One region of the Aeromonas salmonicida genome, then DNA from elsewhere that is predicted to be linked to it. Evidence: predicted binding sites of a transcription regulator. Region 1 holds the regulator's gene; the other holds the start of a gene.
What was found. Region 1 encodes MetJ, which represses methionine synthesis genes. Its sites were predicted from a motif close to AGANNTCTAGANNTCT; they were not measured.
Positions count from the first base shown of each region.

Region 2: metA (homoserine O-acetyltransferase MetA) is a predicted target of MetJ. The motif match lies at 8,921-8,936, and genes of this name have one in related genera.

Region 1 is NZ_CP110645.1:4,207,582-4,219,716, forward strand. Features, by position in the region: gene pdxR (MocR-like pyridoxine biosynthesis transcription factor PdxR) at 1-748, shown strand, start outside; gene ONZ54_RS19590 (hypothetical protein) at 858-1,736, shown strand; gene ONZ54_RS19595 (LysR family transcriptional regulator) at 1,745-2,620, opposite strand; gene ONZ54_RS19600 (CidA/LrgA family protein) at 2,747-3,148, shown strand; gene ONZ54_RS19605 (LrgB family protein) at 3,141-3,830, shown strand; gene ONZ54_RS19610 (hypothetical protein) at 3,889-4,803, shown strand; gene ONZ54_RS19615 (type 2 periplasmic-binding domain-containing protein) at 4,881-5,765, shown strand; gene ONZ54_RS19620 (bifunctional aspartate kinase/homoserine dehydrogenase II) at 5,918-8,371, opposite strand; gene metB (cystathionine gamma-synthase) at 8,371-9,543, opposite strand; gene metJ (met regulon transcriptional regulator MetJ) at 9,839-10,162, shown strand; gene ONZ54_RS19635 (AraC family transcriptional regulator) at 10,202-10,960, shown strand; gene ONZ54_RS19640 (tRNA-binding protein) at 11,045-11,383, shown strand; gene ONZ54_RS19645 (aromatic amino acid transport family protein) at 11,456-12,135, opposite strand, start outside.
Region 2 is NZ_CP110645.1:4,318,540-4,330,674, reverse strand. Features, by position in the region: gene ONZ54_RS20165 (gamma-glutamyl-gamma-aminobutyrate hydrolase family protein) at 1-24, opposite strand, end outside; gene yidA (sugar-phosphatase) at 391-1,200, opposite strand; gene ONZ54_RS20155 (DUF342 domain-containing protein) at 1,369-3,036, opposite strand; gene ONZ54_RS20150 (HlyD family secretion protein) at 3,325-4,299, shown strand; gene ONZ54_RS20145 (ABC transporter ATP-binding protein) at 4,292-5,221, shown strand; gene ONZ54_RS20140 (ABC transporter permease) at 5,218-6,312, shown strand; gene ONZ54_RS20135 (CinA family nicotinamide mononucleotide deamidase-related protein) at 6,357-7,520, opposite strand; gene ONZ54_RS20130 (HD-GYP domain-containing protein) at 7,579-8,817, opposite strand; gene metA (homoserine O-acetyltransferase MetA) at 8,963-9,907, shown strand; gene ONZ54_RS20120 (cyclin-dependent kinase inhibitor 3 family protein) at 9,923-10,441, opposite strand; gene ONZ54_RS20115 (Lrp/AsnC family transcriptional regulator) at 10,600-11,070, shown strand; gene ONZ54_RS20110 (LTA synthase family protein) at 11,135-12,135, opposite strand, start outside.

The sequences.
Region 1 (12,135 bases):
TGCCAGAGTGCACCCTGTGCCAGTGGATGGGGAGGGGCTCAATGCGCAGGGAGAACACCCGACACCCCGCCTCATCTACACCACACCGGCCCACCAGTACCCCCTGGGCGTGCCCACGAGCCTCGCCCGCCGAATGGCGTTGCTGAGGGAAGCCGAGCGTCACGGCGCCTGGATCCTGGAGGACGATTACGATGGGGAATATCAGTACGATCAGCGCCCGCTGCCCGCCTTGCAGGGGCTGGATAACCAGGGGCGAGTCATCTATGTGGGGACCTTCAGCAAGGTGCTGTTCGGTTCGTTGCGACTCGCCTATCTGGTACTGCCAAGGCCGCTGATGAGTGCCTTCTGCCAGGCCAGGGCGGCCTTTGATGGCCACAGCAACCAGTTGCAGCAGGCGGTCACCGCAGATTTCATCCGTGCCGGTCACTTCGCCACCCACCTGCGCCAGAGCCGGCTCATCTACCAGAGCCGACGAGACCTGTTGCTGGCCGAGCTGGCCAGCCACTGTCCGCAGCTCACCCCCATCCACAGCGGCGCCGGGCTGCAATGCGCCGCGCTGTTGCCCGCTGGCGGCGAGACCCGCTGGACCAACCCCGCCAATGCCCGGGGCATAGGTCTGCGTCCACTCGGACAGTTCTACCTCGGCGAGCCAAATCTGGAGGGCTGGCTGCTCGGCTTTGGCGCCCTCGACAACCAGACACTGCGCCAGCTATGTCGCCAGTTGGGAAACTTGATGAAGTCATCCTGATGGCGGTGTGAACGCACTCTTCGCCGAGCAGATACGTGGCCTGCGACCGGGCAAGACCCGAAAACAGCGAACTATAATGGATGCAAGATAGCCGTTGAGCCTAGCCGAGATGTATAGACTCCTGTTTCTGACCCTCTGCCTTTTCCTCCCTTCCATTCTGATGGCAGCCACCCGTTTCACCTATATCAGCCCGGAGAGCGAACGGGATCCCCGCATGACCTATGACAGAGAGCTGCTACGGCTGGCGCTCGACAAAACCCGCGACATGTTTGGTGACTATGAGCTGGTGCCCGCCCCCATCATGACCAAGGACAGAGCGCGCATCAGCCTACAATTCAACAGCTTTACCAACCTGTTCGTCATGGACAGTTACAGCAGCAGGCGCAATGGGAAGGGGCTGGCCTATGTGCGCTTTCCCATTCATCTGGGCATCGTCAGCTACCGCATCTGCTTCGTCAGCCCCAAGCAGCAGACTGCCATAGCTGGGGTAACCGATCTGGACGGGTTGCGCCGTTTCACCTTTGGCCAGGGCAAAGGCTGGCTGGATGTGGAGATACTGCGCCATGCCGGTCTCAAGGTCGTGGAGGTGGTGAGTTACGAGATGCTGTTCAAAATGGTGGCTCGTGGCCGTTTCGATCTCTTGTGCCGCGGCGCGAGCGAATTGCGCAGCGAACAGCTTACCCACAAGGACGTTGCGAACCTGCTGGTAGACGACCATCTGCTGCTCTACTACCCGCTACCTCGGCTCTTTTACACCAACATGGCAAATGGTGATGCCCTGAAACGGGTAGAGGTCGGTCTGCACCGGGCATGGCAGGACGGATCCCTGCAAGCGCTGTGGCGCCACAGCTTCGGCCCCGCCATCGCCTTTGCCGGGCTCAAGCAGCGGCGCATGCTGCGACTGGAAAACCCCTTCCTCGAGGGGATCAACTTCGACTATCTCCCCTACTTCTACAACCCCATGACGGATAGCTTCGGCAAAGACTGAGCACGATTTCAGCCCTGCTCGCGGCAGAGCGCGAGCCAGGCTTCGGCGGTGCGGGAGAGATAGCGATCGCTCGGCCAGATCACCCCGAGCCGCCAGCTGAGTTCAGGCAAAAGCGGCCGCAGCACCAGCCCGTCCGGTGTCAGCCGCCGACAGATGGGCTCGGGCAGGAAGGCAATCCCCATGCCACTGCGCACCATGGCGGTGAGAAAGTCCCACTGGCTGCTGCGGGCTGCCACCTGGGGCACGAAGCCCGCCTGCTGGCATGCCTGCTCCAGCCGCTCGCTCAGGGTGAAGGCCTGGGTGTAAAGCAGGAAGGGTTCATCACGCAAATCCTCCAGCCGGATCTCACGGCATGCGCGCCAGCGCGGCAAGTCCGGCAGCACTACCTGAATGGGATACTGATCCAGCTCCAGCGCACTCAGGGCGCCCCCCTCCCGGGTCGGCAGCATGGTGATGGCAAGATCCAGCTCCCCCGCCAGCACAGCCTGCTCGATGCGCCGACCGCCATATTCGACGATGGAGAGCTCCACCTTGGGATAACGGCTGCGATAGGTGCGGATGAGATCCGCATAGACGTGACCCACCATGGGCGGGATGCCGAGGGCCAACCGGCCAAATTGCAGGCTCTGCAGATCGGCGAGTTCCGCCTCCAGCTGCTGCATCTCGGCCAGTATGGTCTGGGCCCGATTGAACAGCACCTGGCCGCTGTCGGTCAGGGTGAAGCGGCGCCCCTCGCGGTTGAGCAAGGGTTGGCCCAGCTCCTCCTCGATATTGCGGATCATCTTGCTGATGGTGGGCTGGGTGACGAACAGCTTCTCGGAGGCTCGGGTGAAGCTTTGCTCCCGCACCAGTTCCACAAAGTAACGCAGGGCTCGGATATCCATGGTGCTCTCTATGCTGGCTGGAACCTTGATCATGCCTCTTTGGCATGAATTTGATAATTTAAATTCATTTTTTGCAGGTTTTGCCTGTCTCTATACTGTGAGCCAGTTCACAGAAAGACACCCATCATGAAAGCCCTCTGCATTCGCTGGTTCCAGACTCCCTTTCAAATCGCCCTGCTGGCCGCCATCTGGCTGCTGGCCGATGCGGCGGTACGTACCTTCCATCTGCCGCTGCCCGCCAACCTCACCGGCATGCTGGCGCTGCTGGTCCTGATCCTGCTCGGCGTGGTCAAGACCCAGTGGTTCAGCGCCGGCGCCCGCTGGCTGCTGGCCGAGATGTTGCTGTTCTTCGTGCCGGCCGTGGTGGCCGTGGTCAACTATCAAGATCTGCTGTTGCAGGAGGGGTGGCGCATCATGCTGGTCTTGCTGATCAGCACCACTCTGGTGCTGGGCACCACGGCGCTGGTGGTGGACAGGGTCTATCGCCTCGAACTGAAGCTCGCTCGCCGGAGTCGCCGCCATGTCTGATACCCTGCTCGGCCTGCTCTGCTTCGCCCTTACCCTGCTGTTCTACTACGCCAGCAAATGGCTCTATGGTCGCAAGCGCATACTGCCCCTGATGCCGCTGCTGCTGGCGCCCACCCTGCTGGTTGCCGTGGTGCTGCTGTTTCACATCCCCTATCAGGACTACATGGCTCAATCCCACTGGCTGCTCTGGTTGCTGGGACCGGCCACCGTCGCCTTCGCCGTGCCCGTCTACGAGAACCGCCAGCTGATCCACCGGCACTGGCTCTCCCTCTCTGTCGGGGTCGTCGCCTCCGTCATCATGGCTGTGGGCAGCACAGTGCTGCTGGCGCGCTGGCTGCACCTCTCCGACATGTTGCAGCGCAGCCTGGCGATGCGCTCCATCACCACACCGTTCGCGGTGGAAGCGACCCGCGCCATCGGCGGCCAGACCGATCTCACAGCGCTGTTTGTGGTGCTGACCGGGGTGATCGGCATGGCGGTGGGGGAGAGCGTGCTCACCCTGCTCGCCATTCGCAGCCGCCTCGGCAAGGGGGCCGGTTTCGGCGCCTCGGCCCATGGCGCCGGCACCGCCAAGGCGTACCAGATGGGTAACGAGGAGGGCGTCGTCTCCAGCATGGTGATGATGATAGCGGGCATGGTGACGGTGCTGCTCGCCCCCCTGCTCGGCCGGATGTTCTGGTAGCACGGGCAAACAGGCTGGGCACACTACACTCAAACAAGTGTGTGTCTGGAAACATCGCATGATCCGTTATGGCCTGTTCCCGTTCTGGTTGCTGTTTGGCAACCTGCTGCTGACCCAGCCCTTGCTGGCGGTCGAGATTTTTACGCATGCCAGCCCGGAGAGCGAACAGGACAAGCGGGCATCTTATTACCGTGACCTGCTGCAGCTGACGCTGGATAAAACCCGTGACAGCTACGGCGAGTATGAACTGCAGGCCGCGCCGCCCATGAATCGGGTACGGCTGCGGCTAGCCATACAGCAGGGAAGCTACCCCAACTTTTTTGCGGTGGATAGCCAGCGCCCGGCCAGTGAAGCCGAGTCTCTCGACTATGTTCCCTTCCCGGTAGACCTCGGCATACTGAGTTATCGGATCTGTTTTGTCAGTCCCCAGCGTCAACAGGCACTAGCCAGACTGACCCGCCTTGATGAGTTGAAAGGCTTCCTCCATGGCCAGGGGCGAGGCTGGCAGGATGTCACCATTTTGCGTCATGCAGGCATGCGAGTGCAGGAGGTCGACAACTACGAGCGCCTGTTCAAGCTGGTAGAGCGGGGCCGGATCGACCTGTTCTGCCGGGGGGCCAACGAGCTGCTTACCGAGCTGGAAACCCACAGGGATCTCACCCGCCTCACTGTCGATCAACACATAGCCCTCCACTATCCCTTCATCCACCTCTTCTATACCCACAAGGGGAACAAGCACGCCCTCAAACGCATCCAGACAGGACTGTTACTGGCCTGGCAAGATGGCTCCCTGCAGACGCTCTGGCTCAAGACCTTCAAGCCAGCCCTCGACTTTGCCAGACTGGATAAGCGACGGCTGTTCCGGTTGGACAATCCGCAACTCCGGGAGCTGGAGATTGACTACCGCGACTATACCTACGATCCGCTCAGGGGCACCTTTGGATCAGGAGGCACGAGAAACGGCGAGCCCTGACACCAGGTGACACAGACGCAGTAACACGGCCGCAGCCACTATATTCAGAAGAGTCTATTTTTCGACAGGAGGTCGTGATGATCTGGTTCTCTCTGCTTGTCCTCTTGCTGACCCTGTCAGCGCAGGCTGCCACACCGACTCTGTTCACCCACATGAGCCCGGAGAGTGAACGGGATCCCAGAGTCACCTATGACCGTGAACTGCTGCGACTGGCGCTGGAGAAGACTCGCGCCAGCCATGGTGACTTTCAATTGCGAGCCGCCCCCCCCATGACATTGGCCAGGATGTGGATCAGCCTGCGCTTCAACCACTATCCCAACCTGTTTGCCATGGACAGCTACCGCTCAGACCGTGACATGACGGGGGTCGACTATGTTCGTTTCCCCATCCATCTCGGGATCGTCAGCTACCGCATCTGCTTCGTCAGCCCCCAACAGCAGGCAGCCGTCGCCAGCGTCACCACCCTGGATCAGCTGAAGAAGTTTACTCTCGGCCAGGGCAAGGGCTGGCTCGATGTACACATCCTGAGGCAGGCAGGGTTCAAGGTGCAGGAAGTAGAAGGCTATGAGCTGCTGTTCAAGATGGTGGCACGCGGTCGCTTCGATCTCTTCTGTCGCGGGATCAACGAGTTGCCGCAGGAGAAACTGAACCACAAGGAGATCAGGGACCTGGTCATGGATGAGAGCATAGCCCTCTACTATCCCCTGCCCCGGGTCTTCTTCGCCCACAATGCCAATCGGGAGGCCATACAGAGAGTAGAGGCCGGGCTGAAAGCTGCCTGGCAAGACGGTTCATTGCAAACCCTCTGGCTCAACACCTTCAAACCTTCCCTCACCTTCGCCCACCTCGATACACGCCGCCTGTTTCGGCTTGAGAACCCCTTCATCAAGGGGATAGGCTTCAACTACCAGGCTTACTTCTACGATCCGGTCCACAGTCGGTTCGGGCCGGGCGAGCCATAGCAAGAGGGCGCCAACCGGGCGCCCTCTATTTATTTGCGGTGACAGCGCCAGATCCGAGCGCCACTTTTCCCACCTCAGCGATCTTCTCAGAGACGGACGCAGACCTGCCACAGAACGCGCTGTGTATGGCTGAGGCCGTCACTCTTCTCACCTCAGAGGCTGGTGCAGATCTGCCACAGGTCATACTGGATAGCGGCGGCCGTCACTTCACGCCCTGCCCCCGGTCCCTGTATCACCAGCGGGTTGGTACGATAGCTGTCGCTCTCGATGGCGAACACGTTGTCACAAGGCAGCAAATTGGCGAACGGGTGGTGAGGCTCCAGCGCCTCCAGCCCGACCCTGGCCTTGCCATCGTGCTCGAAGCGGGCGACGTAGCGCAGCACCTTGCCAACCCGACGCGCCCCTTCAAATGCGGTCTGGATCGGGTCATCCAGCTCTTTGAGCCTGTCCATGAACTGATCCGTGCTCACCTTGCGCAGTGTCACCGGCACCAGGTTTTCCAGTTCGATATCGGCGGAATCCAGCTCGAAACCCGCCTCCCGCGCCAGGATCAGCAGCTTGCGGCGCACATCCTGGCCGGAGAGATCCTCGCGGGGGTCCGGCTCGGTCAGGCCGTGCTGCCACGCCTCGTCCACCAGCTCGGAGAAGGGGCGAGTGCCGTCATATTGCTGGAACAACCAGGAGAGGGTGCCGGAGAAAATACCCGAGACCCCCTGAATGCGGTCGCCGCTCTGGCGCAGCATCTGGATGCTGGACTGGATCGGCAGCCCGGCGCCCACGGTGGCGTTGTAGCGCCACTGCACCTGATGATCGCGGCAGGTCTGCTTGATGCGCTGGTAGAACTCGCTCTCGGCGGCACCGGCAAACTTGTTGGCGGCGATGATGTGAATACCGAGCTGGGCAAAATCCGGGTAGTAGCGACTCACCGTCTCGCTGGCGGTCAAGTCCAGGGCTATCAGCGTATCGAAACTGTGCTGCTCCAGCTGGGTCAGCAGTTCGGGCCAGATCAGCGGTTTGGGGTTGAATTTGTCCTGCACCTTGAGGGGATCCAGCCCCTCTTCGTCCAGCTGCCCCCCTTCCGAGCTGAACACCCCGTACAGGGTCAACGCCAGATTGAGCTCATGTTCGAGCCGCGCCTTCTCGCGGGCATAGAGGGTGAGCCAGTGGCCGCCTATGTTGCCCTTGCCAAATACCACCAGCCCGACCCGGGTCGGGCGACTGAACAGGGCGCTGTGCAAGGCGATGAGCAGGGGCTCCAGCACCACCTGACGCAGCACGGCCACCAGGCTCAGGCCATCTCTGGCCACCTGCACGAACTCCAGCGGCTGATCCGCCAGCAACTGATAGAAGCGGTGACACTGCTCGGCGTTGTCGGTGACACCAGCGCCCACCAGGGCCACCAGACTGAATCCCTCTTTCTGGATGAGGCCGGTGAAGCTGCCCTGCAGCTGGAAGTCGCGCAGTATCTCGAAGGCCCCTTCCGCCACTTCCAGGGTGTAGGCCAAACGCAGTACCCGCCGATCCGGCTGACGCTGCAGGGTGAGCGGATTGAGGCGGTGGCGGGCCAGATGGGCCTCGATAGCCGCCACCGTCTGTTCATAATGGGTCTGCGGCAGCACCTTCAGCTCGATGAGGGCGATCTGGTCCACCGAGGAGACGATGCGGGCACCGCCGGAGCGCGGCGCCCGGCGCAGTATGTGGGTACAGCCCTCATCCGGGTTGTAGCTGCAGCGCAGGGTGAGACGCTGGCGACTGTCCGCCACCGGTTGCAGGGTGCGCGAATGCAGCACGGACGAACCGAGGCGAGCCAGCTCGTTTGCTTCTGCCAGACTGAGACGCTCCAGCAGGCGCGCCTCCTTCACCCGGCGCGGATCGGCGCTGTAGACACCGGCCACGTCGCTCCAGATGGTGGTGGATTCGCCATCAGCCAGGGCTGCCAAGAGGCTGGCGCTGTAGTCGGAGCCGTTGCGTCCGAGCAGCAGGGAGCGCCCCTCCATGTCGGCGGCGATGAAACCTGTCACCACGATGCGACCGGCATGTTCGGCCAGACGGGCCTTGAGCAGTTCACTGGATAGGGCCGTATCCACCTTGACCAGGGCACCATCCTCGGCACGCAGGAAGCTGCGGGCATCAAGCCAGATGGCCTTCTCACCGCGGCTGGTGAGCAGGGCGGCCAGCAGGCGCGCCGACCACACTTCGCCAAAGGCGAGCAGGCCGTTGCGGGCGAAGCGATCAAACTGCCCCTCCAGGGTCTTGGCGATCAGCTGCATGTCGTCGGCCAGCTGCTGGCTGAGATCGAGCTGCAGCTCTCCCTCCAGCAGGCCATCGATGAGGCTCTGCTGATAGGCTTGCAGCGCAGAGATGGCTTCACCGGCCGCCTCATCCCCCGCATCGGCCAGCTCCACCAGCTGGATCAAGCGATTGGTGGTCTTGCCGGCGGCGGAGACCACGATGAGCTCATCCCCGCCAACCTGCTGTTCGACGATAGCGGCGACCCGGCGATAGCAGACCGGATCCGCCAGACTGCTGCCACCGAATTTGTGTACCTGCCGCCGCTTCAACCCTGCTTGTGTTGCCACCGCTATATCTCCTTGCTGCTGTTCCATTACTTCGCCACCTGTTCTGCCAGCTGCGCCTGTTCAAAAGCCTGAGCCAGATCGGCCACCAGATCTTCACCGTGTTCAATACCCACCGACAGACGCAGCAGCTGGGCGCTGATGCCCGCCGCCTGCTGCGCCGCCGGTGTCATAGCCCTGTGGGTCATGCTGGCCGGATGGGCCACCAGACTCTCCACCCCGCCGAGAGACTCGGCTACCGAGAAGAGGGTGAGGGCCGCGAGGAAGGTGCGTAATCCCGCCTCGCTGCAATCGAGTTCAAAACTTAGCATGGCGCCGAAGCCGGACTGTTGACGGCGCGCAATATCATGGCCTGGATGGCTCTGCAGGCTGGGATGATAGATCTTTTTGACCAGCGGCTGTTGCTGCAGGAAGGCGAGAATGCGGTCCGTGTTCTCCTGATGGGCGCGCAATCTGGGAGCCAGGGTGCGCAGGCCGCGCAGGGTGAGGTAGGAGTCGAACGCGCCGGAGGTGAGTCCCAGACAGTTGGCCCACCACACCAGTGATTCAGCCAGCGCGGGATCCTTGGCAATGGCCACGCCCCCCACCACGTCGGAGTGGCCGTTGATGTACTTGGTGGTGGAGTGGACCACCAGGTCCGCACCCAGCGCCAGCGGCTGTTGCAGCAGCGGAGAGAGGAAGGTGTTGTCCACCACCACCTGGGCACCCACCTCATGGGAGGCGGCGGCGATGGCGGCGATGTCCACTACCCGCAGCAAGGGGTTGGAAGGGGTCTCCACCCACACCAGCGCCGGCTTCTGTGTCAGCGCCTCTGCCAGTGCGGCCTCATCCCCCTGATCGACAAACTGCACCCGATAGTGGCCCTTGGCAGCCAGATACTCGAACAGGCGCCAGGTACCGCCGTAACAGTCGTGAGGGGCGATCAGCAGATCCCCCGCCTTGAGCAGGGCCGTGGTCACCAGATGGATGGCCCCCATGCCGGTGCCGGTCACAACGGCGCCAGCGCCCCCTTCCAGCGCCGCAAGGGCGTCCGCCAGATTGGTACGGGTCGGGTTGCCGGAGCGGGCATAATCGTATTGACGGGGCTCGCCAAAGTCGGCAAAGGTGTAGTTGCTGGAGAGGTAAATGGGCGGCACCACGGCACCGTGCTGCGTGTCTGTTTCAATCCCGGTGCGTACCGCCAGGGTGGCCTTATGACTCATGCTGCTCTCCTTGGCTTTGTGACTGGGCGATTGATCCGGCTCGATTTCCGATGCAACGTACCGGCAGGGTAGCCTGGTGGGTCATTTCCGCTCTCCTTGATGTGTCTCGGGACTGTGTCTGCGGTTTCTCTGCCACACTCATCCCCGCCATTGCTGGCTCATGGTGAACCACACTACGCCACTGCAAAAAAGCCGTCAACACTTCTGGACGTCTAAATGGCTTTGCTGTTGGATTGCCATTAATTTCCTTAAGGGTTAAAATCCGCGCTCACGGCCAAATGAGAACAGGTGAATCATGGGTACAGAGTGGAACGGCGACTACGTCAGCCCCTACGCAGAACACGGCAAGAAGAGCGAACAGGTCAAGAAGATTACTGTCTCGATCCCGCTCAAGGTGTTGAAGGTGTTGACCGATGAGCGCACCCGTCGCCAGGTGAACAACCTGCGTCATGCGACCAACAGTGAGCTGCTCTGTGAAGCCTTCCTGCACGCTTTCACCGGTCAGCCGCTGCCCTGCGACGACGATCTGCGCAAGGATCATCCGGACAGCGTCCCCGCCGAGGTGCGCGCCATCATGGAAGCGCTGGGCAAAGAGATCGAAGATTTCGACGCAGAGTAATACCTGCGACCTATGCCAAACAGCAATCCCTCTTTGAAGATGACGCGGCCCCAGGCCGCGTCATTGCTATCTGCCACCTCCCCCTTCAGCCTGCGCCACTACCAGAGCGACATCAGCAGCCACAGCCACGACTTCGCCCAGCTGGTGATCCCCCTGGACGGCCCCCTCGAGATCGAGGTGCAGGGCCAGGGACGTCGCCTTGCCCCCGGTTTTGTCTGCGTGATAGCCCCCGGCGAGCGGCACGACTACGCCGCCGATCCGGCCCTCTCGTTTCTGGTGCAGGAGAGCGACTGGCTCCCCGGCGATCTGGCGGCCCGCCCCTTTATCGCGCTGGACGAGCCCCAGCGCCACTACCTCACCTTCCTGCACCGCATGGTGGCAGCGGGTCGACAGGTGGTGGGCATGGAGCAGGTGTGGCTATCCCTGCTGGCACAAGGGCAAGAAATGCACTCCTCTGTACCTCCTCGCCTTGCCGCCCGTATCCTCAAGGTGCAGCGCCATATCGAGGCCCATCTCGCCGAGCCCCTTGGCAATGAGCAGCTCGCCGCCATCGCCTGCCTCGGTCAGAGTCAGTTCAAGCACACCTTTCGCCAGCAGCTGGGGATGAGCGTCTCCCACTACATACGGGCACGGCGCATGACACTGGCACGCACCCTGCTTTCCCACACCCAACTGCCCATAGGCGAGATCGCCAGTCGCTGCGGCTACCAGAATCAGGGAGCCTTCGCCGAGCGCTTCCTGACCGAGAGCGGGCTGACCCCTTCCCTCTGGCGCCAACAAAACGGCCGCTTGCCGTAACCGGGCGGCCGTTTGCCGAAGACGGCGCAGGTGGTTTCGAGGCATGCTGAGGCCAATGCAAGGTGTATGAAACGAGGATCCAAGATGCAGACCATAAGCTGGCAGCAGTTCGAGATGATAGAGCTGAGAGTGGGCACCCTGGTGCGGGTCGAGCCCTTCCCCGAGGCACGCCGGCCCGCCTACAAGGTGTGGGCGGATTTCGGTCCCGAGCTCGGGGTACGCAAGAGCAGCGCCCAGATAACGGATCTCTATCAGCCGGAGGATCTGGTGGGGCGCCAGATAGTCGCCGTGGTGAACTTTCCCCCCAAACAGATAGGCCCCATCCAGTCGGAGTTTCTGCTGACCGGTTTCTACCGGGCTGACGGTGCGGTTGTGATGGCCATCCCTGAGCAGGCGGTGGAGAACGGCGCAAAGCTGGGCTGATGCCATTGGCCCCATGAAAAAAGAGAGGCGACCCCGGGGTCGCCTCTCTCATTTTGTTGCCGCAGCTCGCTGTTACTTCAACAGGCTGAAGATCAGCGCCGAGACCGCCAGCGACCCGGTCAGCAGGATGAAGCCGTTGGTCCAGCACTGGCGGAAGCGGGCCAGCGCCTCCACCTTGTAGACCGCTATCACCGGCATGATGAAGAGGATCATGGCGATGACGGGGCCGGAGAGGGTCTCCATCAGACCCAGAATGCCAGGGTTGATGACAGCGGCACCCCAGATTGCGAAAAACATCAGGACTATGCCGAGCCGGTCCGCCTTGGCCAGCGACAGGCCGGTGGGCTTGGCGATCAGGCTCTTGAGGCTCTCGCGGGCACCGAGGAAGTGACCGAGGAAGGAAGAGCTGATGGCGATAAAGGCGATGAGCGGCCCCAGCGTCACTATCACAGGGTTGTCAGTGATGTTGGCCAGATAGGAGAGCACTGAGACGTTCTGGGCCTTGGCCTCGGCCAGCTGGGCCGGAGTGAGGCTCAGCACGCAGGAGAAGACGAAGAAGAGCACGAAGCCCACCAGCATTATGGTGGTGTTGCGCAGGATCAGGCCGCTCTTGGCCTCCGCCTGCTCGCCATATTCCCGCCGCTGCACATTGGCAAAGCCGGAGATGGCGGCGGCGTGGCTGAAGGCAAACACTGTCACCGGCAGCGCCAGCCAGACGGTATTGAGGAAACTGCCGCCATCAAAGGCGGTGA
Region 2 (12,135 bases), 110 kb from region 1:
TGGGGTGTGGGGGATGCGAGTCATGATTCACCTTGGCTATCCTTTGCAATCCTGCGCCTTGGGAAGGCCCTTGCTGCCAGCGAGAGGGCAAGGGCATGCCTCAAGGCATGGTCGTGGGATCAGGGTCGTGCCGCAGTACCAGAATCGTCGGTCAGCCTGGGCAATGACGGCCTGGATCCTGATCTCAGTCTGCCAAGGCCGTTCAATATGTCAAACGAAATGATACTGAAATGTTAATCGTCATGAGCAGCACACAGGCTTGAGTCCCTTTTATAGGGGCTTTGATGCTATGCAGTGGGTATGAAGGGGATAGCTGTGGTGGATATATTAAACATTTGACCAGATTGGCCGGATAGCAGAAGGGGCCCTGGTGGAGGCCCCTTGTTTGGCTCAGGCGTTCAGGATGAACCGCTCGATCACCTGGGCGACGCCATCCTCGTCGTTGCGGCCCGTGATGTGTTGGGCCAGCGCCTTGATTTCATCTGTGGCGTTGCCCATGGCCACGCCCAGTCCGGCGTATTCAATCATGTGATGGTCGTTGCCTGCATCCCCCACGGCGATGACCTGGGAGGCGTCAAGGCCCAGATGTTCGGCCAGGGCGGCGACCCCTGTGCCCTTGTTGCTCTGCTTGTTCATGAATTCGAGGAAGAAGGGGGCGCTCTGCACCACTGTGTAGCGCTCGTACAGTTCGGCTGGCAGGCGCTCGATGGCGCGGGAGAGCTGGGGCGGCTCGTCGATCATCATCACCTTCATGATCTGTTCGTCGGCCGCCAGAGTGGCAAAATCGATCAGATTGATGGGCATGCCGATGAGGCGGGATTCGTGCTCTGTATAGGTGCTGACTTTGGGACTGATGAGGCCCTGGCTGACCGAGAAGCCGTGTACGTTCACCTCCAGCTCGTCGGCCAGTCTGGCGATGGCACTGGCGTCGCTTCCGGTGAGCAGCTGGCTGCGAATGATGCGCTGGTCGGCAACCTGCTGTACCAGAGCGCCGTTGTAACAGATGACGTAGTCATCCTGACCCGTGAGGCCGAGCTCTACAAGATAGCGGCTCATCCCTTCCAGCGGGCGGCCCGAGGCAAGTACCACCGTCACTCCCTTGGCGCGGGCGGCGGCAATGGCGGCGTGGGTGCGGGGTGAAATCTGGCCCTGAGGGTTCAGCAGGGTGCCATCCATATCCAATGCGATCAGCTTGTACATCTTTCACTACCTGAAGTCTGGCTGGCCCGCCCAATGGGGCCAATGGGAGGCCGAGTGTAGCGAAAATCGCCGCCTGGATCACGGATGACGGGATGGATCCCGAGTATTGGGCGCCCGCTCGCAAGGTGGAAGGGCGATGAGGAGAGGGCCGGTAGTCTCCGGCCCGGGTCATTTGTGTGGTTCGTACGGGATCAGCTGTACCTGATCCTCGCGAATGGCAAAGTGGATGGGGCCATGTTCGATATCGACCCGGCAGTGATAGTGTGCCATCTCCACCTCGACCCCGGGGAAGACCCGTTGGGCGGCGATGATGTCCATCTCCGCCATCAGCTTTTGCAGCTCCTCCTGGGCTGCCTCCAGCTGCTCATCCAGCAGCTTGCTCTCCTCGAGATGCTTGGTACGGATCAGCTTTATCTTCTGCAGGGTCTCGGGGTTGCGTTTGTCGGTGGGCAACTGCAGCAACTTGAGCAGCAGATCCTGCAGCTTGTCCAATTGATCCCGGCACTCCTGCTTGCGTTGGCGCAGGGCCAGTTCCTGCTCCTTGTGGGTGAAGTAGCCGCCAAGGATTTGCAGCTTGGTGTGGTTGGCCGCAGAGGCTCCCAGGATGGGAGCCATGATGAGACGATTGGCGATGCTGATGCCACCAATCAGGTGGCCCTTGCGCATGCCGCTGTCGCCCACTTTGAGGTCTTGCCCGCTGCGGCTGTAGCAGTGGTTGAGCTGACTCTGGATCTGGATGTCACCCCCAGCCTCCAGCTTGGCGTATTGGGCATAGCTGGCGTGGATTTCACCCTGGGCATTGAGATGACACAGGTATTCACCCTGCTCGTTGCGCCGACCAATGATGCCGTGGCGAACCGTTATGCTGCCGCCGGCTTCGATCTCGCCCCCTTCGATAAAACCACCGATGACGATGTCGCCACTGACCTTGACCTTCATGCCGGGCTGGACGTCGGCATTGACGATGAGCCCCCCTTCAAAGGTGATATGGCCGTGGCGGGCATCCACCTGTTTGACACTCAATACCTCATCCACCTTCATGCCCGTTTTTTCCTGGCAGGGAAGGCCGGCCCGGCTGGCAATCAGCAGGTTGGGGTCATCAGGGGAGAGATAAGTGCCATCGCCAGCGCTCATGGGGCTGTCTTTGCCATTCTTGGCGGGCAGATCCTGGCCCGTGACGGTAAACCCGGGCTCCCCCTGAGTCGCGGGGTGGCGCCGCATCAACTGGGCGCCGGCTTTGACCGTGACTATGGTACCGAGATCCCGCATGTCGACCCGGCCATCATCCCGTTCCTGGGGCTTGAGGATCCGCTCGGCGGGTGTCTCCACCAGTCGCTCCAGACGGGAGTCCTTGCCATTGACCACCGCCTTGCCCAGTGCTACCGGCAACTTGAGTACTGTGCCCGGCGCAGCTTCCTTGGCGGCCAGAATGGCGGCCGTAATAAGGGAGGTCTGTACCCCCTGGCTGACCTCGCTGGTCTGGATTGCCTGCTCCAGCTGTTCTGTGGTGAGAAACTTGCCGCCCCAGTCTGCGGTGATCTGGGCAATGGCGCTCATCCGGTCCTTCTCGATGACCAGCGTGACGCGGGCATCGTGGCGCTGGGCAATGGGGACTGGGTTGCCGGGCAGAGAGGTAGCCGGGTTGCTCAACAGGGTATTGAGCAAGCTGATGGCCTGCTTGATCCCCTCCGTCAGCGGCTGGTAGCGGCGACAGTTGGAGGCCAGCAACAGCGCCTGAATATCGTTCTCTGAAACGGGCTTGGTCAACCCGGGCACGATGCGCAGACAGGCGTATTCCATATCGGCTGATAACAGTAACCACTCTTTGCTTAACACCCGGCTCCCTTACTCTCGCCATGATCTCCAGTGAGATCGCTACTTGCTTCTATTTAATCGGCTTTTAATTAAAAACGCGAGCCATCAACATGATGTCGGTCTGCAGTATTCGGGTATTTCTCTTTTTGGGTCAACGCGCTAAGCACAAATGGGTGAGCTGGGACGAGGAAATCAGGGATGACAGCGGGTATGCTGACCACTCAATGAACCGGCTTGTCAGTGAGAGACGTGCCGGCCCTACGCCCCGGAATGCCTTGTATCGGGACGAGATTGCAGGTCACGAGAGGAGTGTCGATCTTGCGTCATTGTCTGTTGCCTTTAGGTCTGTTTAGCCTGCTGACTGCCTGTCAGCCACAGGTTTCTACCACGGCGCTCGGTACGCTGGAGCGGGATCGGGTGCTGCTGACCGCCACCGCCAGCGAGATTATCCGGGCCTTGCCGGTGGCCCAGGGGAGCATGGTGGAGGAGGGGACCCTGCTGGCAAGGCTGGACGATCGCCGCCAGCAGGCGGTGCTGGCCCGTGCCCGTGCCGGGGAGGCGCAAGCTCGTGCTGCCCTCGCCCGCATGACCAATGGCGAGCGACCGGAGGACATTGCCGCCGCCCGTGCCAATCTCGACAAGGCCGAGGCCAATGTCAGGGAGAGCGAGCGCAACTTCGTGCGCATCGACCGACTGGTGCGTCAGAAGCTGGTCAGCCCGGCGGATCTCGACAAGGCCCGCGCCCTGCGCGACGGCGCGCTGGCCGAGCAGGATGGGGCTCGCCAGCAGCTCGACAAGTTGGCCCGTGGCGTGCGCAGCGAAGACATTGACGAGGCCGATGCTGCCTTGCAGGCAGCCAGTGCCGAGGTAGCGCTGGCCGAACGGGAGCTTGCTGATCTCTCCATCGTCGCCACTCGCAGTGGCCGGCTCGACAGCCTGCCCTATCATATCGGCGAAAGGGTGTCGGTCGGTGCCGTGCTGGTCGCCATTCAGGCGGATCAGGCTCCCTACGCCCGGGTCTATGTGCCGGAGCCCTCCCTCGCCAGTTACCGCATCGGCCAGCCGGTGCGGGTGGTGGTGGATGGGGTGACCGAGCCGCTCACTGGCCGGTTGCGATGGATCTCGAAAGAACCGGCTTTCACTCCCTACTACGCCCTCAACGAACAGGACAGGGCCCGACTCGTCTATCTGGCCGAGATAGACCTGCCCGACGGGGCGCAGGATCTGCCGAGCGGCTTGCCGCTGCAGGCCGATCCAGGCGATGAGAGGCGCGCTCATGAGTGAGCTGGCGATCCGTGCCAAGGGTGTCAGCCGGCGCTTTGGCGATTTTCTGGCGGTGAACGGGCTGGATCTCTGCGTGCCCAGAGGGCAGATCCACGGTTTTCTCGGCCCCAACGGCTGCGGCAAATCCACCACACTGCGCATGCTGACCGGCCTGCTCACTCCCTCGGCGGGAGAGGTGGAGGTGTTGGGTCTGAGCATTCCGAAACAAGCCGAAGCGCTCAGGCGCCGGATCGGCTACATGACCCAGAAGTTCTCCCTCTATGACGAGCTGACGACCTGGGAAAATCTGGAGTTTATGGGGCGTATTCACGGCATGGCTGGCCAGTCGTTGACGGCGCGCCTGCACGCGTTGCTGGAGACCTATGAACTGACGTCGCTGACGCGGCAGCGGGCCGGTGCCATGAGTGGCGGCCAGAAGCAGCGGCTGGCGTTGGCGGCGGCGGTGATCCACCATCCGGACCTGCTGCTGCTCGACGAACCCACCTCGGCGGTGGATCCGCAGAACCGGCGCGATTTCTGGGAGAAACTGTTCGATCTCAGCGAAGGGGGCACCACCATACTGGTGACCACCCACTACATGGACGAGGCGGAGCGCTGCCATGCGCTAGCCATCATGGAAGCGGGGCAGGTACGGGCCCAGGGATCGCCACAGGCGCTGATGGATGCCATGAGCACCCGGGTGGTGGAAGTGCAGACCAGCGACTTGCGGTTGCTCAAGCAGCAGTTGCTGCAGTTGGCACAGGTGCGATCCGCCGCCCAGCTGGGCCAGCGGTTGCGGGTGCTGGTGGACAAGGAGTTGGCTGAACCGGTTGCCTGGTTGCAGCAGGCCTGTCCGGCCTTGAGCGGGGCAGCCATGGCGCTGGTCAGACCCAGCCTGGAGGATGTGTTCGTCAGCTGCACCGGTCAGGAGCCGAGGGCATGAACAGTCTGCGACGGCTCTGGGCCATTACCCAGAAAGAGCTCAGGCAGCTGGCGCGGGATAGATTGACGTTTGGCATGGTGGTTATGATACCCCTGATCCAGCTGCTGCTGTTCGGCTACGCCATCAACACGGATGTGCGCCACATACCGGTGGGGCTGGTGGAGATGAGCCAGAGCGTGCCGGGACGGCTGCTGGTGGAGGCGGTAAAGGCGAGCCAGGTGGTGCGCATAGAACGGCATTACGTGGGGGTACAGGAGGCGGAGGCCGCCCTGACCCGGGGCGAGGTGCGGGCCGTGCTGGTGCTGCCCCCTGACTTGAGCCGCCGCCTCAGCGCCGGTGAGACGGCGGGCCAGTGGTTGGTGGATGGCTCGGATACCATGATAGCCGGGGCCCTGCTCGGTCTTCGCAACATGCCGCTCTCGGATCTGAAACCGGGTCTTGAATCTGCCCCACCCACTTTCGAGACAGTGCTCTACTTCAATCCGGCTAGGCGATCTGCGGTCAACATAGTGCCCGGCCTGCTCGGGGTGATCCTCACCATGACCATGATCATGTTCACCTCAGCGGCCATAGTGCGCGAACGGGAGCGCGGCAATCTGGAACTGCTCATCACTACCCCGGTCAGCTCCATGGAGCTGATGCTTGGCAAGATACTGCCCTATATCGGGGTGGGGCTGGTCCAGGTGGCTATCATACTCGGGCTCGGCCACTTCATCTTTGACGTACCGATCAACGGGGCACTCAGTCAGGTGCTGCTGGCGACCCTGTTGTTTATTGCCGCCAGCCTGACTCTGGGGCTGCTCATCTCCACTCTGGCACAGACCCAGTTGCAGGCGATGCAGATGACGGTGTTCATACTGCTGCCATCCATATTGCTGTCGGGCTTCATGTTTCCCTACGAGGGGATGCCGGTGGCGGCCCAGTGGATTGCAGAGGTGCTGCCTGCCACCCACTTCATGAGGCTGATCAGGGGCATAGTGCTGCGGGGCGGGGAGCTGTCGGAGTTGCTGCCGGATGTGCTCTGGCTGGCGGGGTTCACCCTGCTGGTGCTGACCCTGGCCGCCCACAGGTTCAAGAAGAGTCTGGATTGAAGCGTACGCCGATGCCAGATTGCGCGGTTAGCGGCGTTTGATGCCTAGCTGCTGCGCTGCGTCGTTCTGGGCAGGGTGAGATAGTCGCCAAGCACGGGCAAGCCTTGCAGGTGGCGGCGCAGCATGTCGAGGGCAGCGAAGGCGAGGATTTTGCGTCGGCTCTCGGGGTCCGGATGGTTGACCCTCACCGTCTGGCCGGTCTGCTGACCATGGGCGCAGAGCAGCAGCGGCACGCCGTCAGCCCCCTCTTGTCCTATGGTCAGATGCAAGCCCGCTGCGGTGCCGGGCAGCAATGCCAGATCGCTGGCAAGATGGGGGCTGTAGTGAGCCTCCAGCCGGGGGTGATCGTGGCAGAGAGCAAGCAGGGCACCCCGGCTCTCCCCCTCCAGCAGCGTCAGCGGTTTGTCTCCCAGCAGGGTCAGGATCTGCTGCGCGGGTTCGTCATTCCCGCGTCCCACCAGCCAGGGCTGGATGGCTGCGAGCAGCCGTGCCTCGGCGGCCTCCATGTCTGCCCTGGTCGCACCGTGGCCGATGAGTTTCAGCTCAATCAACGGCATGGCGGAGCGATAACCCAGCTCTATACCTGCCGGCCAGGGCGTCGCATCCAGCATGTCCGAGAGGGCCGATTCCGAGATGCCGAAGCTGTAGAAACGGCGCAGCTCAGTGTCTGTCTGCTCCCCAGCCAGCTGTTTGAGGCGCGGCAAAATCTGCTCGCGCACCATCTGCTTGAACTCGAACGGTACGCCCGGGGTGAAGAAGAGCTGACACCGGCCATGGCCGTTCATCTGACTGACCACGAAACCGCAGGCGGTGCCGACCGGATTGTCCAGGATCTCGCACCCCTGTGGCAGCCAGGCCTGCTTGGCGTTGCTTTGCGCCATGGGGCGTCCCCGACTGGCGTAGCGTGCCTCTATGGTGGCCAGCCACTCAGGGAACAGAGTTAGCGGTTGTCCGAACGCTTCGGCCGCCGCTTGCGCAGTGAGGTCATCGGCGGTGGGGCCCAGACCGCCGCATACCAGCACAACGTCGGCGCGGCTGGCGCTCTCCTGCAGCACGGTTTTCAGGTCGGCGAGGTTGTCCCCCACTGTGGCACGGCGGCGCACCTGCCAGCCCTGATCCAGCAGCAGGGCACTGAGCCAGGCGGCATTGGTATCCACCACCAGCCCAGTCACTATCTCGTCTCCGGTGCTGATGATCTCGATACGCATGGGTGCTCCTTGGGCTGGGGAAGTGAACCGGGACGGCCATGATCCATGGCCGGGGCAATCAGGGTTTGGCGTGCTCGAAGTAGTAGCTGATCCGGGTACGCGGATTGAGGTATTCGAACACGGCCGGCGGCAGTCGTTTGGGGTGGATCACCTTGGCAATGGACAGCTCGGCCTGCTGCAGGTCTATTATCGCTGCCTCCTGGCGGGGGATGCGGGGATCGTACACCAGCACAGAGGGGTAGAGCAGGCGGGAGGCATTGACCGACATCACCAGTCCCACCTGACCGTTGGAGAGCTGCACCACGCTGCCTGGCGGGTATATGCCCATCAGCCGGATCAGCATGCTGAGGTATTCAGGGTTGAACTGGGCCTTGCGCTGCTTGTAGAGGCCGCTCAGGGCCGAGTAGGGCACCTTGGCTTGCAGGTGGCAGAGGTTGTCGTACTCGTTGATCAGCGACACCATCTGAGTGAGCGGGTCCAGCTGTCCCTTCTTGAGCCCCTCGGGCCCGCTGCCATCCAGATATTCATGGTGATGCAGCACTATCCCCTTCGCCTCGGCGGGGAAATCCTTGGCCAGATTGAGCAGATCCAGGCCGTAGCGTGAATGCTGGGCCATCAGGTTCTGCTCCGGCTTGGTGAGTGGTTCTGTCTTGCGCAGTATCTGGCTCGGGATCTTCAGCTTGCCGATGTCGTGGAACAGGGCACCCATGCCGACCTGACGGATCTGGTCGGCCGACATGTTGCACTCCTTGGCCAGCAGCATGCTGAGCACGCTGACGTTGAGGGAGTGGAAGTAGAGGTTGTTGCCATCTTCGCTGTCGGAGACCAGGTGCAGCACCATCTCATCCACCGCCAGCAGTTGCTCCGTCATGGCGTTGATCAGCTCCTGGGCCTCGCCGATGGCGTTGAGGGGACGGGACTGGATCTTGCTCATGACGCTGCGTACCTGCGCCAGGGATTGCTGGAACTGCTTCTCGCACTGCTGCAAATCACGACGATACTGTTGCAACTGCTCGATGCGCTGCTCTTTATCCCGCTGCATCTCGGCCTGGCGCAGCGAGGTGTCCGGCGCCTCTGCAGGCTGTGCCTGGATCTGGCTCAGTGGCTTGGGCGGCGCATCACTTTTGTCCGGAATGATGGTGACCATCTTGAGCCCGAGCCGACGGATCAACTCTATCTCTTCTTCATTCTTGAGCTTGAAGCTGGAAAACAGGAAGGGGTGTTCGCGCCAACCCAGTGGCAGAGAGACGAAATTGCCGACTTGCAGTCGGTCTACGGAAATTTTGATACCTGTCATTGTCTTGGCTGCGAGAGACACACTGAGCCGTATGCTAGTCAAAGGTGGGGGTGAATACAAAAGGTATCTGATGACAGGCTGGGTGGCTTTGTTATAGGCTTCTGGATGTCCAGACATATTTACCGATGCAGTACAGGGAGTAAGCATGCCGATCAAGATCCCGGATCAGTTACCTGCCGCCGAAGTGCTGGGGCAGGAGAACATCTTCGTGATGACGGAATCCAGGGCCGTCACCCAGAACATCCGCCCATTGCGGGTGTTGATCCTCAACCTGATGCCCAAGAAGATTGAAACCGAGATCCAGCTGATGCGGATGCTCTCCAACTCGCCGCTGCAGGTCGATGTGGATCTGCTGCGGATCGACGATCGGGAGTCGAAGAACACGCCTCAGGCCCATCTCGAGAACTTCTATCACGATTTCGAGCAGGTTCGCGGCAACAACTATGACGGCATGATCATCACGGGGGCACCGCTCGGGCTGGTGGAGTTCGAGGAGGTGGTCTATTGGCCGCGCATCGTCGAGATCATAGAGTGGTCCCATCAACACGTGACCTCGACCCTGTTCCTCTGCTGGGCCGTACAGGCGGCGCTCAAGGCCCTGTATGGCATGGAGAAGCAGACGCATGGCGAGAAGCTCTCCGGTGTCTATCGCCACCATCGCCTCGATGAGAACGAACCGCTGCTGCGCGGTTTCGACGACGAGTTCGTCGCGCCTCACTCTCGCTATGCGGCCTTCGACGGGGATCTCATCCGTGCCCACACTGACCTGCAGATCTTTGCCGAGTCCGAGGAGGCGGGGGTCTACCTGGCGGCCACCAAGGATTGTCGTCAGGTATTTGTCACCGGCCACCCTGAATACGATGTGCTGACCCTGGATGGAGAGTATCAGCGGGATCTGGCGGCCGGGCTCGACCCCGTCATTCCGGTCAACTACTACCCGAACAATGATCCAGCCCAGCCGCCGCGCGCCAGCTGGCGCAGCCATGGCCACCTGTTGTTTTCCAACTGGCTCAACTACTACGTCTACCAGCTCACCAGCTATCGGGTGGAAGATATCGGCAAGGTGTTTACCTACCAGCAACCCAAGTAGGGCCAGCGGTCAGGGTCAGTCGGCCTGATCCAGCCGCGTGGCCAGGGCATCCAGCCATTGGCGATGCGCCGGCAGGGTGAAGGCCTTGGGCCTGTGGGCCTTGATGGCGGCCATGGCCTCCTGTTGTGGCTGGCCGAGGGAGATCAGCAGGGCGGCCGCTACCAGACCGGTGCGGCCGCTGCCCCCCTGACAGTGGATGACCAGATGCTTGCCATCGTGCAGCAGTGCGGTCAGTTGTGGCAACGCCAGCTGCCAGGCGTGTTCGAAGGCGGTATCGGGGGCCTGATCGTCTTCGATGGGCAGGTGGAACCAGCGCATGCCTTCCTGCTCGACCTGACGACCGAGGTGCGCCAGATCCAGCTCTGCCAGCTCGGTGGCGGTCATGAGCGTTACTACCCCGTGGGCACCGGCAAACCTCAGCTGATCCAGTGCCAGTGGCAGCGGTACCTGCTGGGTGCCGGGGCAGGGGGTCAGCAGCAACTGGCCATCGACGCGGGGCACTTCCTGGCTCCAGAAGGGATGAGACGAGTACATAAAGGTCCTTATGAGGCCTGCAAGGGGGAGGGGGCCTGACATGGCCCGGATCCTGAGTGCGCCAAAGCATAGGGGGTGCTGTCTCTATGTCAATCTGCGTTGTGTTCGGCCCGGTTTACGGGCAGAGTCTAAAAAATTGATCGGTTCAAGGAGTTAAGATGAGAAACCTGGATCAACTGGATTTGGATATCCTGGCCCATCTGTTTCGCGATGCGGGCATGACCAACAAGGATCTGGCTGCCCTGGTCGGGGTGGCTCCGTCCACCTGCCTGGAGCGGGTGCGCAAGCTGCAGCAGGACGGGGTGCTCAAGGGGGCACATTGCGAAGTGGATCATCAGGCGCTGGGTGGCCATATCCAGGCCATGGTTTCGCTGCAACTGGCGCGCCACAGTCGCCAGATCATCGATGCCTTCCGCGATGCTATACTGGCGCTGCCCGAGGTGATCAGCCTGTTTCACATGGGTGGCAAGGATGACTTTCTGGTGCACCTCTGCGTCGCCGATACCGAGCACCTGCGCAACTTCGTGTTCGATCACTTCACTTCACGGGAAGAGGTGGTGCACCTCGAAACCTCGCTGGTGTTCGAGCACAGATTCAGCCGTTCCCTGCCCTGTTTCCTCAATATCTGATGGCGTGTCTCGCCCAACATAAAACCCGCCAACTGGCGGGTTTTATGTTGTTGCGTTGGCGGGGTCAGTTCAGTACGGTCCGGGTATCCGGCGCCGTCTGGTAGAGCCCTTTCTGGTAGGCCAGACTCCCCCACAGCGCCAGCCCTAGGGCGGCATCCTTCATGGCATCCGGTTGCGGTGCAGGTGTGAGGGTTTCGCTGGCATCCTCATAGATGAAGCCTTGCGCCGGGCGCTCCGGTTGCAGGATCACCACATCCTTGCCCCGCATCAGGGCAAAGTTCTTGTCGTACTGCATGATGGCGCGCCCCGGCCAGTCGGCTGGCATGCGGGTCAGATCCTTGCCCAGCATGGGATAGTCGGCGCTTATCCCCATCAGGGAGAGCAGCGTCGGTGCCATGTCGATCTGGCTGACGATGCGCGGGTCCTGCTTCGGGGCTATGCCGTCACCGACGATGACGCCGGGAATGTGGAAGCGGGGGATTGGGACCAGACTGTCACCACCAACTCGACTGTCGTGGTCGGCGATGACCAGAAACAGGGTGTCTTTCCAGTAGTCGGACTGCTTCGCCTTCTTGAAGAACTCGCCGATGGCGTAGTCCGCGTACTTGGCGGCGTTGTTGCGGGTCTGCTTGGGTTGTTCGTAGAGATCGATGCGATCGTCAGGGAATTCAAAGGGATCGTGGTTGCTGGAGCTGAACACCAGGCTGAAGAAGGGCTTGCCCTCCTTGTGCAGTGCCTTGAAGGTCTCGTCTGCCTTGGTCATCAGGTCCTCGTCGGAGGCGCCCCATGACCCCTCGAATACCGGGTTCTTGAAGTCTTTCTGCTCGACTATGGTGGTGAAGCCGTTGCCGAGGAAGAAGCTGCGCATGTTGTCGAAATGGCTCTCGCCACCATAGATGAAGCTGGTGTCGTAGCCGCGCTGCTTGAGCAGATCCGCGATGGTAAAGAAGTTGGTTTGGCTCTTGCCTAGCTTGACCACGGCCTGGGCCGGGGTCGGCGTGAAACCGGTCAGCACAGCTTCTATGCCGCGCACCGAACGGGTACCAGTGGCGTAGAGCTGCTCGA